2 regions of the Cohnella yongneupensis genome follow, and region 2 is predicted to be linked to the other one. Evidence: predicted binding sites of a transcription regulator. Region 2 holds the regulator's gene; the other holds the start of a gene.
What was found. Region 2 encodes Rex, which represses fermentation and respiration genes when NADH is low (regulators of the CRP and FNR family bind a similar motif). Its sites were predicted from a motif close to TTGTGAAATATTTCACAA; they were not measured.
Positions count from the first base shown of each region.

Region 1: the regulator Rex is predicted to act here: its motif matches at 3,419-3,436, upstream of nadA (quinolinate synthase NadA).

Region 1 is NZ_JBHSNC010000035.1:57,670-65,540, forward strand. Features, by position in the region: gene tilS (tRNA lysidine(34) synthetase TilS) at 1-520, shown strand, start outside; gene hpt (hypoxanthine phosphoribosyltransferase) at 579-1,118, shown strand; gene ftsH (ATP-dependent zinc metalloprotease FtsH) at 1,251-3,251, shown strand; gene nadA (quinolinate synthase NadA) at 3,499-4,437, shown strand; gene nadB (L-aspartate oxidase) at 4,526-6,154, shown strand; gene nadC (carboxylating nicotinate-nucleotide diphosphorylase) at 6,147-7,046, shown strand; gene ACFPQ4_RS11355 (type III pantothenate kinase) at 7,043-7,807, shown strand; gene hslO (Hsp33 family molecular chaperone HslO) at 7,846-7,871, shown strand, end outside.
Region 2 is NZ_JBHSNC010000056.1:137,687-145,557, forward strand. Features, by position in the region: gene dinG (ATP-dependent DNA helicase DinG) at 1-1,380, shown strand, start outside; gene ACFPQ4_RS20435 (redox-sensing transcriptional repressor Rex) at 1,377-2,030, shown strand; gene ACFPQ4_RS20440 (amidohydrolase) at 2,027-3,331, shown strand; gene ACFPQ4_RS20445 (cell wall elongation regulator TseB-like domain-containing protein) at 3,328-3,861, shown strand; gene ACFPQ4_RS20450 (hypothetical protein) at 4,077-4,610, shown strand; gene ACFPQ4_RS20455 (AAA family ATPase) at 4,603-6,108, shown strand; gene ACFPQ4_RS20460 (RNA polymerase sigma factor) at 6,245-6,796, shown strand; gene ACFPQ4_RS20465 (hypothetical protein) at 6,796-7,871, shown strand, end outside.

The sequences.
Region 1 (7,871 bases), on a different contig from region 2:
CATCGTATCGGCACTGGCGCCGGCGCATCCCGCGGTTGCCCGCATGGAGCTGGGGAGCGGTTGGGAGCTCGCCGCGGAATACGATGAAGCATATATGGGTCCGACAAGACCGAGCACCGCACCGTACTGCTATCTGGTCGAAGCTGAGACGGAACGAGTCCTTATCGAAGAGACCGGCGCGCGATTCGAGATCGCAAGAACGCAAGGCGCTCTCGCCGCCGCATCGGATCGTTCGAGGGAAGCGTGCTTCGACGAGGATGAGCTGCATTATCCGATTTTCATCCGAAGCCGTACGCCCGGGGACGTTATTGAGCCCCATGGATTAAACGGCTCCAAAAAAGTGCAAGATATGTTCGTCGATGCCAAAGTACCGCGTTACCGCAGGGATCGGGTGCCCCTCCTCGTCGACGGCGAAGGGCGCGTGTTATGGATTCCCGGCATGCGGCGCTCGCGGCACGCCCTAATCACGGCGAACACGAAGTCGACGTTGCGGATCGCGCAGCTGGAACCGGAAAACTAGGGCATGATCAGAGGTACACCGTCATACCGTGTAATAATCTCGCTAGGAGGCACCTTCTTTGCACAACGACATTCAAGAAGTTCTTTACTCAGAGGAAGTAATCCAGAAGAAGGTTCAGGAACTGGGGGCGGCTGTCAGCCGCGAGTACGCTGGCCGCAACCCGCTCGTTATTTGCGTTCTTAAAGGCGCTTTTATTTTTATGGCGGACTTGTCCAAAAATATCACGATCCCGATCGAGTTAGACTTCATGGCGGTGAGCAGCTACGGAAATTCGACGCGCTCTTCCGGCGAAGTCAAGATCATCAAGGATTTGGATGCTTCGGTCGAAGGCCGCGACGTACTCATCGTCGAGGATATTATCGACAGCGGACTTACGCTTAGCTATTTGATCGACGTGCTGGAGCGCCGCAACGCGCTATCCGTCAACGTGGTCGCGCTCTTCGACAAGCCGGGTCGCCGTACGGTCGACTTGAACGCGGACTATACGGGCTTCACGATTCCCGATGCGTTCGTCGTCGGTTACGGACTCGATTACGCGGAGAGATACCGCAATCTGCCGTACGTCGGCGTGCTTAAACCCGAGATTTACTCCAGCTAAGCATAGACGGGCAGCCGTTTATTTTTAGCATAAAACGAGCGAATTAACGCCGTTTCGGCGGCGGTGCGTTCTATTGAGATGCCAAGACAGGCTATGGTAAAATGATGTAAGCGTGTCGAGAGGAGGTCAGGGATGAATCGGTTCATCCGCAATACAGGCTTTTACCTACTTATTTTTTTGGTGACCGTCGGCATCGTTCAGTTCTTCATCGGTAAGAACGAGACGACCAAGGAATTGAGCTACAATGAACTCGTACAGACGGTGCAGACAGGCAACGTCAGCAAGCTGACCCTGCAAATTCAAAGCGGCACTTATCTCGTAACCGGAGAAATGAAGCCGAAGGATGGTAGCGAGAAGGGCGAAACGTTCACCGGACGCGCTCCTCTAGCGGACTACTCCATGCAGCAGTTCACCGATCTCGGTATCGAGAAGAAATTCGAAGTCGAAATTAAAAAAATGCCGGGGCAAAGCTTCTGGCTGACTTTCTTGACTTCCATTATTCCATTCATTATTATGTTCGTTCTGTTCTTCTTCCTGATCAATCAGGCGCAAGGCGGCGGCGGCAAAGTGATGAACTTCGGCAAGAGCCGCGCGCGTCTCTATAATGAAGAGAAAAAACGCGTAACGTTCGAAGATGTCGCCGGAGCGGACGAAGAGAAGCAAGAGCTTGTCGAAGTCGTCGAGTTCTTGAAAGATCCGCGCAAGTTCGCGGCACTCGGCGCGCGCATTCCGAAGGGCGTATTGCTCGTAGGCCCTCCGGGTACCGGTAAAACATTGCTCGCCCGCGCGGTTGCAGGCGAAGCAGGCGTGCCGTTCTTCACGATCTCCGGTTCGGACTTCGTAGAGATGTTCGTCGGCGTCGGCGCTTCCCGCGTACGCGACTTGTTCGAGAACGCGAAGAAGAACTCGCCGTGTATTATCTTTATCGATGAAATCGACGCCGTCGGTCGTCAACGGGGCGCAGGCCTCGGCGGCGGTCACGACGAGCGCGAACAGACGTTGAACCAATTGCTCGTAGAGATGGACGGCTTCGGCGCGAACGAAGGCATTATCATCGTCGCCGCTACGAACCGCCCGGACATTCTAGACCCTGCGCTTCTGCGCCCAGGCCGTTTCGACCGTCAGATTACGGTAGACCGTCCGGACGTGAAAGGCCGCGAAGCGGTACTGAAAGTCCATGCGCGGAACAAGCCGCTTAACAAAGACGTACGCCTCGGCACGATCGCGAAGCGGACGACGGGCTTCACCGGCGCCGATCTGGAGAACTTGCTGAACGAAGCGGCGCTCCTCGCGGCACGGAAGAACAAGAAAGATATCGCGATGCAAGAAGTCGACGACGCGATCGACCGCGTCATCGTCGGTACCGAGAAGAAGAGCCGCGTGATCAGCGACCGGGAGAAACGCATCGTCGCTTATCACGAAGCTGGACATACGATCGCAGGCTTCTTCTTGGAGCATGCGGACACGGTTCACAAAGTAACGATCATCCCGCGCGGACGCGCCGGCGGCTACGTCATCATGTTGCCGAAGGAAGATCGCATGCTCGTAACGAAGCAAGAGCTGCTGGATAAAGTGACGGGGCTCCTCGCGGGACGCGCCGCCGAGGAAATTTTCATCGGCGAGATCGGCACCGGCGCTTACAGCGACTTCAAGCAAGCGACGAGCATCGTACGCGCGATGATCATGGAATACGGGATGAGCGAGAAGCTCGGAACGATGCAATTCGGCGCGACGCAAGGCCAAGTGTTCCTCGGCCGAGATATCGGACACGAGCAGAACTACTCCGACGCGATCGCTTACGAGATCGATCAAGAGATGCAGAGCATTACACGCGATTGCTACGATCGCGCGAAGAAGCTGCTGACCGAGAAGAGCGCGGAGATGCACCTCCTCGCTAAGACGTTACTTGATGTCGAGACCCTGGATCTGGATCAAATCAAGCAGTTGATCGAGAAGGGCGAGATCGTCGAGGAAGAAGGCGACACTTCGACAATCGAGGAAACGAAAGTCGAGCCGATCGTCGATGTGTTAGGAAGCGGCGTGAAGGTGCGGATTCAAACCCGCGACGACGAGCCGGTTCCGCCGACGCCTGATACGCGTCCTCCGGAAGGCGATCCCGAAGATCCGAAATAACATTAGGTACAGAGTGCCCCGTTCGCCGTCAGGCGGGCGGGTTTTTTTTGTTTTTTGCTTGCAATCCCGCATTTTGATCAATTGACAGTCCACCCCCGCACGTGTAAATTGGTGTTAAAGAGAGAAGTCGTATTCGTTCGCTCGAATAAGAGGATTCTCGCCCCTATTTGTAATTTTATTCACATAGTATGCATCGAACCTATCGCATCAGGGCCACGGCCGAAGAGACCGCAAGGAGGAGATTGACATGGAAGCTTTAGCCTTGGAACGCAAAGCGGAGCAAAATCGCGAGCTACGCGAGCGGCTTCTGCAGCTGAAGAAGGAACGTAACGCTATTATTCTCGCTCACTATTATCAGCGGGATGAAATACAAGAGGTTGCGGATTTCCGCGGGGATTCGTTCTTGCTCGCTCAAAAAGCAGCCGAGACGGACGCGGACGTTATCGTATTCTGCGGCGTTCACTTCATGGGAGAGAGCGCGAAGATTTTGGCTCCGAACAAGATCGTGCTCGTGCCCGACGAACGCGCCGGCTGTCCGATGGCGGACATGGTTAACCCGATCGGGCTGCGCGAACTGAAGGCGAAGCATCCGAACGCGAAGGTCGTAACGTACATTAACTCCTCCGCCGACGTGAAGGCCGAGACCGATATTTGCTGTACGTCGGCGAACGCGGTGAAAGTCGTCAACTCCGTCGATGCGGACGAAATCATCTGGTGCCCGGACAAGAACCTTGGCCACTACGTGCAGCAGCACACGGACAAGAAGATGATTCTCTGGGAAGGCTACTGCAACACGCACGATATGCTGACGATCAAGGACGTCGAAGAGATGCGCGCGAAGCATCCGAACGCGCAATTCGTCGTTCACCCGGAATGCCGTCCGGAAGTCGTCGAGATGGCTGATTTCGTAGGCAGCACGACGGGCATTCTGAAATATTGCCGCGAGTCTTCGCACCAAGAGTTCATCGTAGGCACGGAAGACGGAACCGGTTATCAGCTTCGCTTGGACAGTCCGAACAAGACGTTCCACTTCGCTTCGAAGTTCCTCGTCTGCCCGAACATGAAAGTGAACAACCTGAAAAAGGTCGTTAAATGCTTGGAGACGATGCAACCGCAAATTTACGTGCCGCAGGACGTAGCGGACAAAGCTAAATTATCGCTGGAGCGCATGCTGCTCGTTAAATAAGCGCGAAGAAGCCGACCACTCCTGGTCGGCTGTATTCGTAAATGGGCGGTTCGAAATTAACTCTGGTGCTGGGGTGAGAAGAACAACTATGATTCCACGTTACGTTGTAGATTTCGATCTGGACAAGCTTCCGCGCGTCGAGACGGATGTCATAATCATCGGTGCCGGAATTGCCGGCTTATATACAGCGCTCAAGGCGAGCGATTCGAAGCGCGTGCTCATGATCACGAAGAAGTCGCTATTCGATAGCAATACGCGCTATGCGCAAGGCGGTATCGCCGCCGTCTTCTCCGACGACGACTCCCCGGAATTCCACATGCAGGATACGCTTGTCGCCGGCGCGGGCCTATGCGACGCCACGGCCGTGGACGTACTCGTGCACGAAGGTCCGCAAGGCGTTCAAGAATTGATTCGCTTTGGCACGAACTTCGACGAGGAAGACGGCCAATTCGCGCTTACGAAGGAAGGCGCGCATAGCCAGCGCCGTATCCTTCACGCGAATGGCGACGCGACGGGCTACGAGATCGTCCGTGCGTTGGCGGATAAAGTAAAGTCAGATCCGGGCATCGAGCTATGGGACGATCATCTCGTGCTCGATCTGTTGACGAGCGACGGAGAGTGCATCGGCGCGATCGTACAGCGGCCGAATGGCGCTCGCGTAGCGGTATACGGCAGCGCAACGGTGCTTTGCACCGGCGGTACGGGCCAACTTTATCGGTATACGACGAACCCTGAAGTCGCTACAGGAGACGGCGTCGCGATGGCCTACCGCGCCGGAGCGGTCATTCGCGACATGGAATTCATTCAATTTCATCCGACATCGCTTTGTTATCCGGGCGCTCCTCGCTTCCTCATCTCCGAGGCGGTTCGCGGGGAAGGCGCGTACTTGCGGAACATTCGGGGCGAGCGCTTCATGGAGAAGTACCATCCGCAGCTGGAGCTGGCGCCGCGAGACATCGTTGCGCGCGCGATCGTGGCAGAGATGGAATTGACGAAGTCGACGTACGTGTACATCGATATCACGCATGAATCGCCCGAGCTAATCCGGCATCGTTTTCCGACGATCCACGAGTATTGCTTGAACTACGGACTCGATATGACGACGGATTGGATTCCGGTCGCGCCGGCTGCCCATTATATGATGGGCGGGGTGAAGACAGATTTGCGAGGCGAGACGAACATCGGCCGCCTGTTCGCATGCGGGGAAGCATCATCGACCGGCGTGCATGGGGCGAATCGTCTGGCGAGCAACTCGCTTTCCGAAGCGATCGTGTTCGGCCAGCGTATCGTTGATCGTATTCGCGAGCTTGCGCCGCTTCGCGTCCCCGAGCTTAAGATCAGCAACCATCCGTACATGCTCGACGATAAAATCGTGTCCTTGATGGGAACCCTTGTAGAGCGCAGGCTGAAGCTGCAAAAGGTAATGGTTCGTTACGTCGGCTTGCACCGGGATCGCGAGGGATTGCTGAAAGGACTGGAAGAGCTGAAGCGGCTACTGCCGATTTTCGAGACGCGCCTCATGAAGCGAGAGGAGCTGGAGTTCGCGAATTTGCTCACTTGCGCCATTCTCGTCACCGAAGCGGCGCTTAGCCGCGAGGAAAGCCGAGGCGGTCATTATCGCGAGGATTATCCGGAGCGGGACGATAATCACTGGCACAAGCATACGATACTGCAACGGGAAATAGGGATAGGAGAAGAGAGGATCGACGATGTTTGAGAAGATGAGCGATTGGGCGATTGCAGGCCCTGCGTTAGATATGGTGAAGCAGCAGCTTCGCGAATGGCTTTCCGAGGATATCGGCTCGGGCGATGCGACGACGATGGCGACGGTACCGGCGGGACACGTCTCGCGCGGCATTATACATGCGAAGCAATCGGGCATACTGGCGGGCATTCCTCTCGCGCGGCTCGTGTTCGAAGTCGTCGACCCGAGCTTGCGCTATGAGGCGCAAGCGGCGGACGGCGATCGGGTCGAGCGCGGAACGGTGCTTGCGATCGTGGAAGGCGCGACGCATAGCATCTTGAACGGCGAGCGTCTGGCGCTGAATTTGCTGCAGCGATTGTCCGGCATCGCGACGAAGACGAATGAATACGTCTCGGCCGCGGGGAGCCATCCGGTTCGTATCGCGGATACGCGGAAGACGACGCCCGGTCATCGGACGTTGGAGAAGTATGCCGTTCGGATCGGCGGCGGTTATAATCATCGCTTCGGGCTGTACGATGCGGTGATGATCAAGGATAACCACATTAAAGCGGCGGGCGGCATAACGGCTGCGGTATCGGCAGCGAAAGCCCGGATTCCGCACACGATGAAGATCGAAGTGGAAGCCGAATCGCTCGCGCAGGCGCAAGAGGCCGTGCAAGCAGGCGCTCATATCGTCATGTTCGACAATATGAGTAACGAAGCGATGACCGAAGCGGCGCGCGTATTGCGCGCAATGGCTCCGCATGTCGTACTTGAAGCGTCCGGCGGAATCGTCCCGGAGCGCGTAGCGGCGATCGCGACTTGCGGCGTCGACGTTATCTCCGTCGGCGGACTGACCCATTCGTTCAGCGCACTTGATATCAGCCTGGACTTGAACGCCATCAAGAAGGGGGAGTCCGCATGATTCTCGTAGTGGATGTCGGCAACACGAATATCGTGCTCGGCCTCTATCAAGGGAAGTCGCTGACGCATCATTGGCGTCTAAGCACGAATCGGTCTTCTACGGTCGACGAATACGGTATACTGATTACAAGTCTGCTGCAATTGGCCGGCGTTCGGGCGGACCAGATCGACGGCGTCATTCTGTCCTGCGTCGTTCCGCCGATTATGAACACGCTAGAGCAGTTGTTCGTCAAATACGTAGGCAAAGCTCCGCTGATCGTCGGTCCTGGCATTAAAACGGGACTGAACATCCGTTACGAAAATCCGCGCGAGGTAGGCGCGGACCGTATCGTCAACGCGGTCGCGGGCATCGAGCAGTACGGCACGCCGCTAGTCGTCGTCGACTTCGGCACCGCGACGACGTTCGATTATATCGACGCTTCCGGCGCTTATCTGGGCGGAGCGATCGTGCCGGGCATCGGCATTTCGGCGGAGGCACTATATCAACGGGCGGCTAAGCTGCCGCGGATCGAGCTGTCGAAGCCAAAGACGGTTATCGGGCGGAATACGGTGACGGCTATGCAGGCGGGCATTATTTTCGGCTATGCCGGCCAGGTGGACGGAATCGTTCGGCGTATTTGCAAGGAGTTCAATGTACAACCTAAGGTGATCGCGACTGGCGGACTGGCGGAGCTGATCTCGGAAGAAACCGAGACGATCGAGCATGTCGACCCGCTGCTTACGCTCGAAGGCTTGCGTATCATCTACGAACGGAACGGTTAACGCGACAGGCGACCGGAAGATAAAGGAGCAACAGACAGATGAAAGACGAAATAGTACGCGGCAC
Region 2 (7,871 bases):
TGGAAAGACGCCAGAACGGGACTCGTACCTCAGTTGATCAGCGCCATCTCGGCTACGAGCGTCGTAGAAGCGACCGAATGGGTAGAGAAGCTGGAGCTGATCACGCCGAAGCTTCACGAAATTCGCGAAGCATGGGAGCGTTGGATGGAAGCGCTATACGGTTTGCTCGCCGCATACGCGGCAGCGGACGAGTCCGGCAACCTGACGCTCAGAATTAAGCCGGAGGAGCTTCCAAAAGAATGGGAGAGCTTGTCGGTGGACGGCAATAACGTCATCCAGCTGTTGTCCGATCTCATCCGGCCGCTAGATAAGCTTGCTTCCGAAATTCGCGAATCGACGGACGAGCTTACGATGCAAGGGATGATTACGGACTTGTCGGGCGTATTAAAGGACTTGCAAGGTATTCGTACCGACGCGCAGTCGTTCGTGGCGCTCGGCAAGCCCGAATTCGTCTATTGGCTGGAAGGGCATTCGCAGTATCGCGGCCGATCCGTATGGATTTACGGAGCGCCGGCAGACGTCAGCGGTTTGCTTAAGGAAGGCGTGTTCGACCGCAAATCGAGCGTTGTCATGACTTCCGCGACGCTCACCGTCGACAAGTCGTTCCGTTACGTGACGGAGCAGCTCGGTCTAGATAGCGCGGAGCGCGACGGCAAGCTGAAGACCGCTCTGCTGCCTTCGCCGTTTAAATACCGGGAGCAGGCGCTCGTCCTGATCCCGCGCGATTTTCCGAACATCAAAGGACGCGACGGCGACGCTAAGTTCATTAGCGCTCTCACGGAATCGCTTGCCGAAGCCGCCAAGACGGTCGGGGGACGCATGCTAGTCCTGTTCACCTCGCATCGGATGCTTAGAACGGTATATGACCCGCTCAAGGCGATGCTCGAGCCGTCCAGCATCCAGGTGCTAGGCCAAGGCGTCGACGCGGGAAGCCGCAGCAGGCTGACGCAGCAGTTCACGAACAATCCCGCGTCGGTCTTGCTTGGAACGAGCAGCTTCTGGGAAGGGATCGATTTGCCGGGCGATACGCTGACCTGCCTTGCGATCGTCAGGCTGCCCTTCCAACCGCCGAACCATCCGGTCGCCGAAGCGAAGGCGGAGAAGCTGCAGGCGGAGAACAAGAGCCCGTTCATGAAGCTGTCGCTTCCGCAAGCGGTCATCAAGTTCAAGCAAGGTTTCGGACGGCTGGTGCGTACGACGACCGATCGCGGCATCGTGCTGCTGTACGACACCCGCGTCATCGATACGAATTACGGCAAATACTTTTTGTACTCGTTGCCCGGACCGAAAATGGAGCATTTGCCGACCGCCGGCATTCCGTCGAGAATCCGCGCCTGGCTTACGCCGGATGTTAACGTAGAGGAGGGGGCTCCATCTTGAAGTCGTTCAAAATATCGGAAGCCGTCATTCGCCGCCTGCCGATCTATCTAAGGTTTCTGAACGATCTGAGCCAAAGCGGCATTCAGACCGTGTCTTCGCAGGATCTCGGAGAAAAGCTCGATCTCAATCCGGCTCAAATCCGCAAGGATCTCGCTTATTTCGGCGAGTTCGGACGCAAAGGCGTCGGCTATAACGTCGATTACTTGATCGAGAAAATCCGCCATATCCTGAAGCTGGACAAACCGATGAACGTCGCGCTCGTCGGCACGGGTAACCTCGGACGCGCGCTGTGCAATTATAATATGTATTTGAAAGATAATATGAAGATCGTCGCCGTCTTCGACGCCGACGAGAGTAAGAGCGGAACGTTAATTAACCATTTGACCGTTCAGCCGATGAGGGAACTGACTTCGGTCGTGAAGGAGCTCGACATTTCCGTCGGTATCATTACGGTGCCCGCACCGGAAGCGCAGAACGTCGCCGATCAGTTCATCACGGCCGGCGTACGGGGCATCCTTAACTTTGCTCCGGTCGTATTGAAAGCCCATTCGGGAGTTCGCATTCATCATGTGGATTTTACGGCGGAGCTGCTGAGCTTGGCATACTATATGGATCATATTCAGGAGAAAAGCGAAGGTGTGTTCGAATGAAAAGATGGCTGATCAATAACGGAACCTTTCTTACGATGGACGAGCTTCAACCGCAATTTACGGGGTGGCTGGCCGTCGACGGTACGCGCATCGTGGCTATGGGCGAAGGACCTGCTCCGCAACATGAACTAAACGCGGCTGCCGAGATTATCGACGGAACCGGCTATTTGTATATGCCGGGACTCGTTAATACGCACGGGCACGCCGCGATGTCGCTGCTGCGCGGCGTAGGCGGAGATCTTGCGCTGCAGGATTGGCTGCAAAACCATATGTGGCCGATGGAAGCGAAGTTTACCGGAGACGACGTCTATTGGGGTACCGCTTTGTCCGCCGTCGAAATGATCAAGAGCGGTACGACGACATTCGTCGATATGTATGACCATATGAACCGCGTTGCCGAAGTCGTCGAGACGTCCGGCATGCGCGCAAGCTTGACCCGCGGCGTCATCGGCTTATGTCCGGAAGACGTGCAACGCGCGAAGCTGGCGGATGCGATCGGCTTCGCCAAAGATTGGCACGGCGCGGCGGACGGACGCATCCGCGTCATGATTTCGCCTCATGCACCGTATACTTGCCCGCCCGACTTCATCACGAAGTTCGTCCAAGCCGCGCATGACTTGGATTTGCCGATGCATACGCACATGTCAGAGACGATCGCCGAAGTCGAGCAAAACGTGCGCGATTACGGTTGCCGACCGGTGGAGCACCTGGATCGCCTCGGCATGTTTTCCCGTCCGACGCTCGTCGCTCACGGCGTGCATTTGACGGACGAAGAGATCGCTTTACTGGCCGAACGCAAAGTCGCTGTGTCGCACAACCCCGTCAGCAACTTAAAGCTGGCGAGTGGCGTAGCGCGAGTGCCGGATTTGCTGAAAGCCGGCGTAACGGTGTCGCTCGGCACCGACGGCGCCGCGAGCAACAACAATCTCAATTTGTTCCAAGAAATCACGACCGCCGCGCTCATTCATAAAGGCGTATCCGGAGACCCGACGGTTATTCCGGCTTCCGAAGCTTTGCGCATGGGGACGCTATACGGAGCGAGATCGATCGGTCTAGAAGGCGTAACCGGACAGCTTAAGCCAGGCTTGAAAGCCGATATCATCGCGCTTTCGACGAACAAATCGCATTTCGTTCCCCATACGGATCTTATTTCGCATGTCGTATACGGATCTACCGGCAACGACGTCTCGCACGTATGGGTCGACGGTCGTCAGCTGCTGCGTAACGGGCAGCTGCTTACGCTGGACGAGGAGCGCATTATGGCGGAAGCCCAACGTTGTTACGAGAGGCTGCGCGGATGAATTTAAGCCGAAGCGAAAGCTTTCGTAGAATGCCTCGGATTTCATGGCTGCGTTGGATTATCGTAATCTTCGGTTTTATCGTCTTCCTCCTCGTATCGTTAGCGCTATATATTCGTTCGGCCGATTCCGATTATCGGCACGAGGAAAGAAGAGCGGTCGCCATCGCGAAGCAGCAAGGCGAGCTTACGGACATCGACAGCGCCGATCTTCATACGTGGCAAGAAAAAGTATGGATCGTTACCGGCGACGATGCGCAAGGCGAGACGTGGATGATCTGGGAGCGTCAGTCCGAGCTTCTGAAGCTCAAAGTGAGCGAGAACGTCTCCAAAACCCGAATGATCAATAAGTTCGCCGAATCGCATGCCGGCGAACAGCCGAACCGGATTTTGCCCGGTTGGTTCCAAGGCGCTCCCGCATGGGAAATCCGCTATTGGAGCGAAACCGGCAACCATCACGAGGCGATCGATTTCTACTCCTTCAAAGACGGAACGAAGCTTAAGACGTACGAGCTGCCGACGCAACGATCATAAACATAATGTTGAAGCTTGAAGCCGCCCGTGGGCGGCTTTTTTGCTGTGTTTGCGCAGAATGCCAAGTGACTCCGCGTTTACCAACGATCATCTAACGATTCGTCTATCACTTTCTGATATACTCATGTATGTATTCTTCGTATGGCGATAAGATAAACACCTTGCGTTCCACTCCAACATACCGCTCACATTCGCACTATGAGGAGGACAACATATTGAAACTTAAAATACTACCTTTAACGATAACGGCCGCATTGACCGCGGCGCTGCTATTCGGCGGATGGTTCGCTTACCGCCATTACGGAATCGAGAAGCCGCTCGACCGTCTCGCCGGGGCCGTACCCGGAGTAACATCCGCCGTCGTCACGACGACGAACGGCCAAGTAAACATCGACGTCCGTCTGAAGCAAGACGCCGACGTCAGCGAAGTTTACCGCAAAGTGAAATCGGACGGCGCTTCCGAAATCGGCGGCAAGAAGTTCACGTTAACCGCTGAAGGCCAGACCAACGAACGGCTCGACAAAGCCTGGAGCTACGCGCTCTTCGACGTTGCGCAAGCGATGGAAAATCGTCAATACACCGGCATTCGCGAGGCAATGAACAAGCTTTCCGAACAGTTCCCCGGCATGACGGCGGATACGTCGATGGATGAAGACAACGTATATGTAACGCTTCGAGACGGCACGGCAGCGAAGTTCGTTATCTTGCCTCGTCAACCTGCGACTTTGGAGGTGTGGCCGAATGCGTAATTTAACGAAATACGGCAAAGAGATCGCGATTGGAATCGTTCCGGTCGCGTTTGTGTTTCTGATCTACGTAGGATTCCCTCCGGCGGTGCTCGTTATGAGCGTGCTCATGGTCAGCGCCTTGTTCCTGTTCTCGCGAGCCCGCGGGGGCGGGCTTGCCGTGGGGGCAGCCGGCAAAAAAGCAGCTACGCGCAAGCCTTCGTTCCTAAACTTCGAGGACATCGGCGGTCAAGAGCAGCCGAAGCGCGAGCTTAAGGAAGCGCTCGAATTTCTCGTGGAGCGCGAACGGATCGCTAAGTTAGGCATCCGACCGCTTAAGGGCATTCTGCTCACGGGGCCTCCGGGCACCGGCAAAACGTTGCTGGCCAAAGCGGCGGCGCAGCATACGCAATCCGCGTTCGTAGCGGCGTCGGGTAGCGAATTCGTCGAAATGTACGTCGGGGTCGGCGCGGGCCGCATCCGCGATTTGTTCAAGGAAGCGCGCCAGCTGGCGGTTAAGCAAAAGCGCGAAAGCGCGATTATATTCATCGACGAGATCGACGCGATCGGCGGCAAACGCGACGGCGGCGGCCAGCATCGGGAATACGATCAAACGTTGAACCAACTATTGACCGAGATGGACGGTATTCAAGGCGACGAGAGCGTTCGCGTGCTGCTTATCGCCGCAACGAACCGCAAGGAACTGCTCGATTCCGCGTTGCTTCGTCCCGGCCGCTTCGACCGACACATCCAAGTCGATTTACCGGACAAAACGGGCCGCGAGCATATTTTGAACATTCATGCCCGCAACAAGCCGGTTGATCCGGAAGCTTCGCTCACCAAAATCGCAGAAGAAACGTTCGGTTTCTCCGGCGCGCAGCTCGAGAGCGTCATGAACGAAGGTGCGATCTACGCGATGCGCGACCAGTCTGAATTGATCCGGATGCCGCATCTGTCCCAAGCGATCGACAAAGTGATGATGGGCGAGCGGATGGACCGCGAAACAACGCGCGAAGAACGCGAACGCGTAGCGATCCACGAGCTTGGCCATGCAATCGTCGCCGAAAGCGTACGTCCGGGAAGCGTCGCGCAAGTGTCGCTTACGCCGCGAGGTCAAGCGCTCGGCTATGTCCGCCATCATCCGCAGCAAGACAGTTATCTGTACACGAAGCGCGTGCTCGAAGAGCAGATTATGATCGCGCTCGGCGGCGCAGTGGCAGAAGAGCTTCATTACGGCGGTCGCAGCACCGGTTCCCGCGGCGACTTCGAGCAAGCGACGAATATCGTAAGAACGTTGATCGAATCGGGCATGTCCGATCTGGGCATCATTCATCCCCAAGCGCTTACGCAGGACATGTGGTCCAAAGAAAACGGCGCGATTTTGGAAGCTCTGACCGAGCAGACTAGAAAGCTTCTCGGCGCGCATATGGAGACGTTCCGTCACATGCTGGCGCATCTTATTCAGGAAGAGACGCTGTCCGGCGAGCAGCTTCGCAATCGTATGAAGCAGTTAGTCGCATAATCGAATATCGTTGCCCTCGCTTGTCGGTTTCCGTCGAGCGGGGGCTTTTTTTAGGTAGCCTTTAACTTAATAATTTGAAAGTATGATAGATTGAACTTATGTCTAATATCGTTCGTTTATAGGAATAGAGGTGGCAATGTTGGATCCGCAGCATAATTTCGATTTTCTTAAATATAGACTAGATCCGAGCGACGACAAGGAATTGTTGAACGAACTGATGACGGCGTACGGCAAAGATGTTTGGAACTACGCCTTTAGCATAACCCGCAAGTGGGATCTCGCCGACGATATAACGCAGGAAGTATTTATTAAAGTATTCCGCAATATGCACGCCTTCCGCAGGGACGCCTCGGTCAAGACGTGGCTGCTTACGATTACCCGGAATACGGCGATCGACTTCAAGCGTTCGGCGTTTTTACGCAAAGTCACTTTAACCGATACTTACGAGGAGCACGGAAGCCGGCAATCGGCCGAAAGAGAATCGCTGGAGCAGCTTGCGGTGAACGATCTGTGGAAGCATGTGCTGCAACTGCCGATAAAATACCGGGAAGTCATCATCCTGTTCGCGCACCATCAATTATCGCTCAAGGAAATCGCCCAGATGCTCGGCGTATCCGAGGGGACGGTCAAATCGCGAATGTTCCATGCCCGGCAGAAACTGACGAAAATGAAGGAGGCGAGCCTATAGTGGACGACAAAGAACTTCGAGATCAACTTACACGAGGTCCACTGGCCAGGAACGGCTTCGACGAAGCGTTACGCAGACGAATTCATGAGGAAATAAATAACCCGCGCAGACGCAGGCCTAAGCTGTGGATGATGCCATGGGCGAGGTTTGGGGCGGCCTTTACGATGCTTGTCGCCGTGCTCGCGGGGATTTGGATGTGGTATTCGCAGACCATCGAGCCGAGCGCGATGCATAGCGATCAGGCGAATCTTGCGGGAGCAACCGCGACGAACGAAACGATGGCGTCCATCTATACGAAGGACGATCCGCGTTCAGCCATGCTGATCGGCATTCGCGACGATATTCCCGAAGGGGAGGAGGGCGGTCCTTCGAGCTCGTACCGGACTTTGCTCATTGCGCCCGAGGACGGGGAACTGCAGGTGAACGCGAGCTTGGAAGGCATCTACATGCCCTTTAAGATGAAGTTCTACCGGCTCGACGCGGTCGGCGACTCGCTCGGCAAAGGGGTGCAGACGATCGCGTCCGTGCCCGCTGGAGAGGCGCTTCCGCCAGCGATCGCGACGGACTCGGCCTACCGCACGAACGAGAAACTGCTGTTTGCGGGCAACAAGTACGTGTCGCTGCTGCAGACGAAAACCGAAGCGAACACGGGCGAGACGACGTCCCGCGTGTGGGTGAAGGATATCGAGCAGTTGGCGCCGAAGCTTCGCGAGAGCGCCGCCAAGTCGGCGGATGAACCGCATTACGAGTTGACCCGGCTCGTTCTCGCATCAAGCTTGTACACGGACGAATGGACGATTGCAAGGCAAACGGGACAGTGGGTCATCAAGGTGCCTGGCACGGCTGAAAGCTCGGAGCAATTGCTTACTAGAATCTCAAACTCAACGGGGATCGGACCGAAGCTGCCGACGGAAGTCGCTTCCTATGACAAGCTGTGGCTGAACTGGGACGATATTCGCAAGCGCGAGCCGTCCGCGGAAGACGCGTTCACGTCGCCTACGGAAGACTTGCTGGCCGTCAAGACGAAAGACGCGATCGAAGTGTTCGCTTACCGGATGAAAGACGAGGACATGAA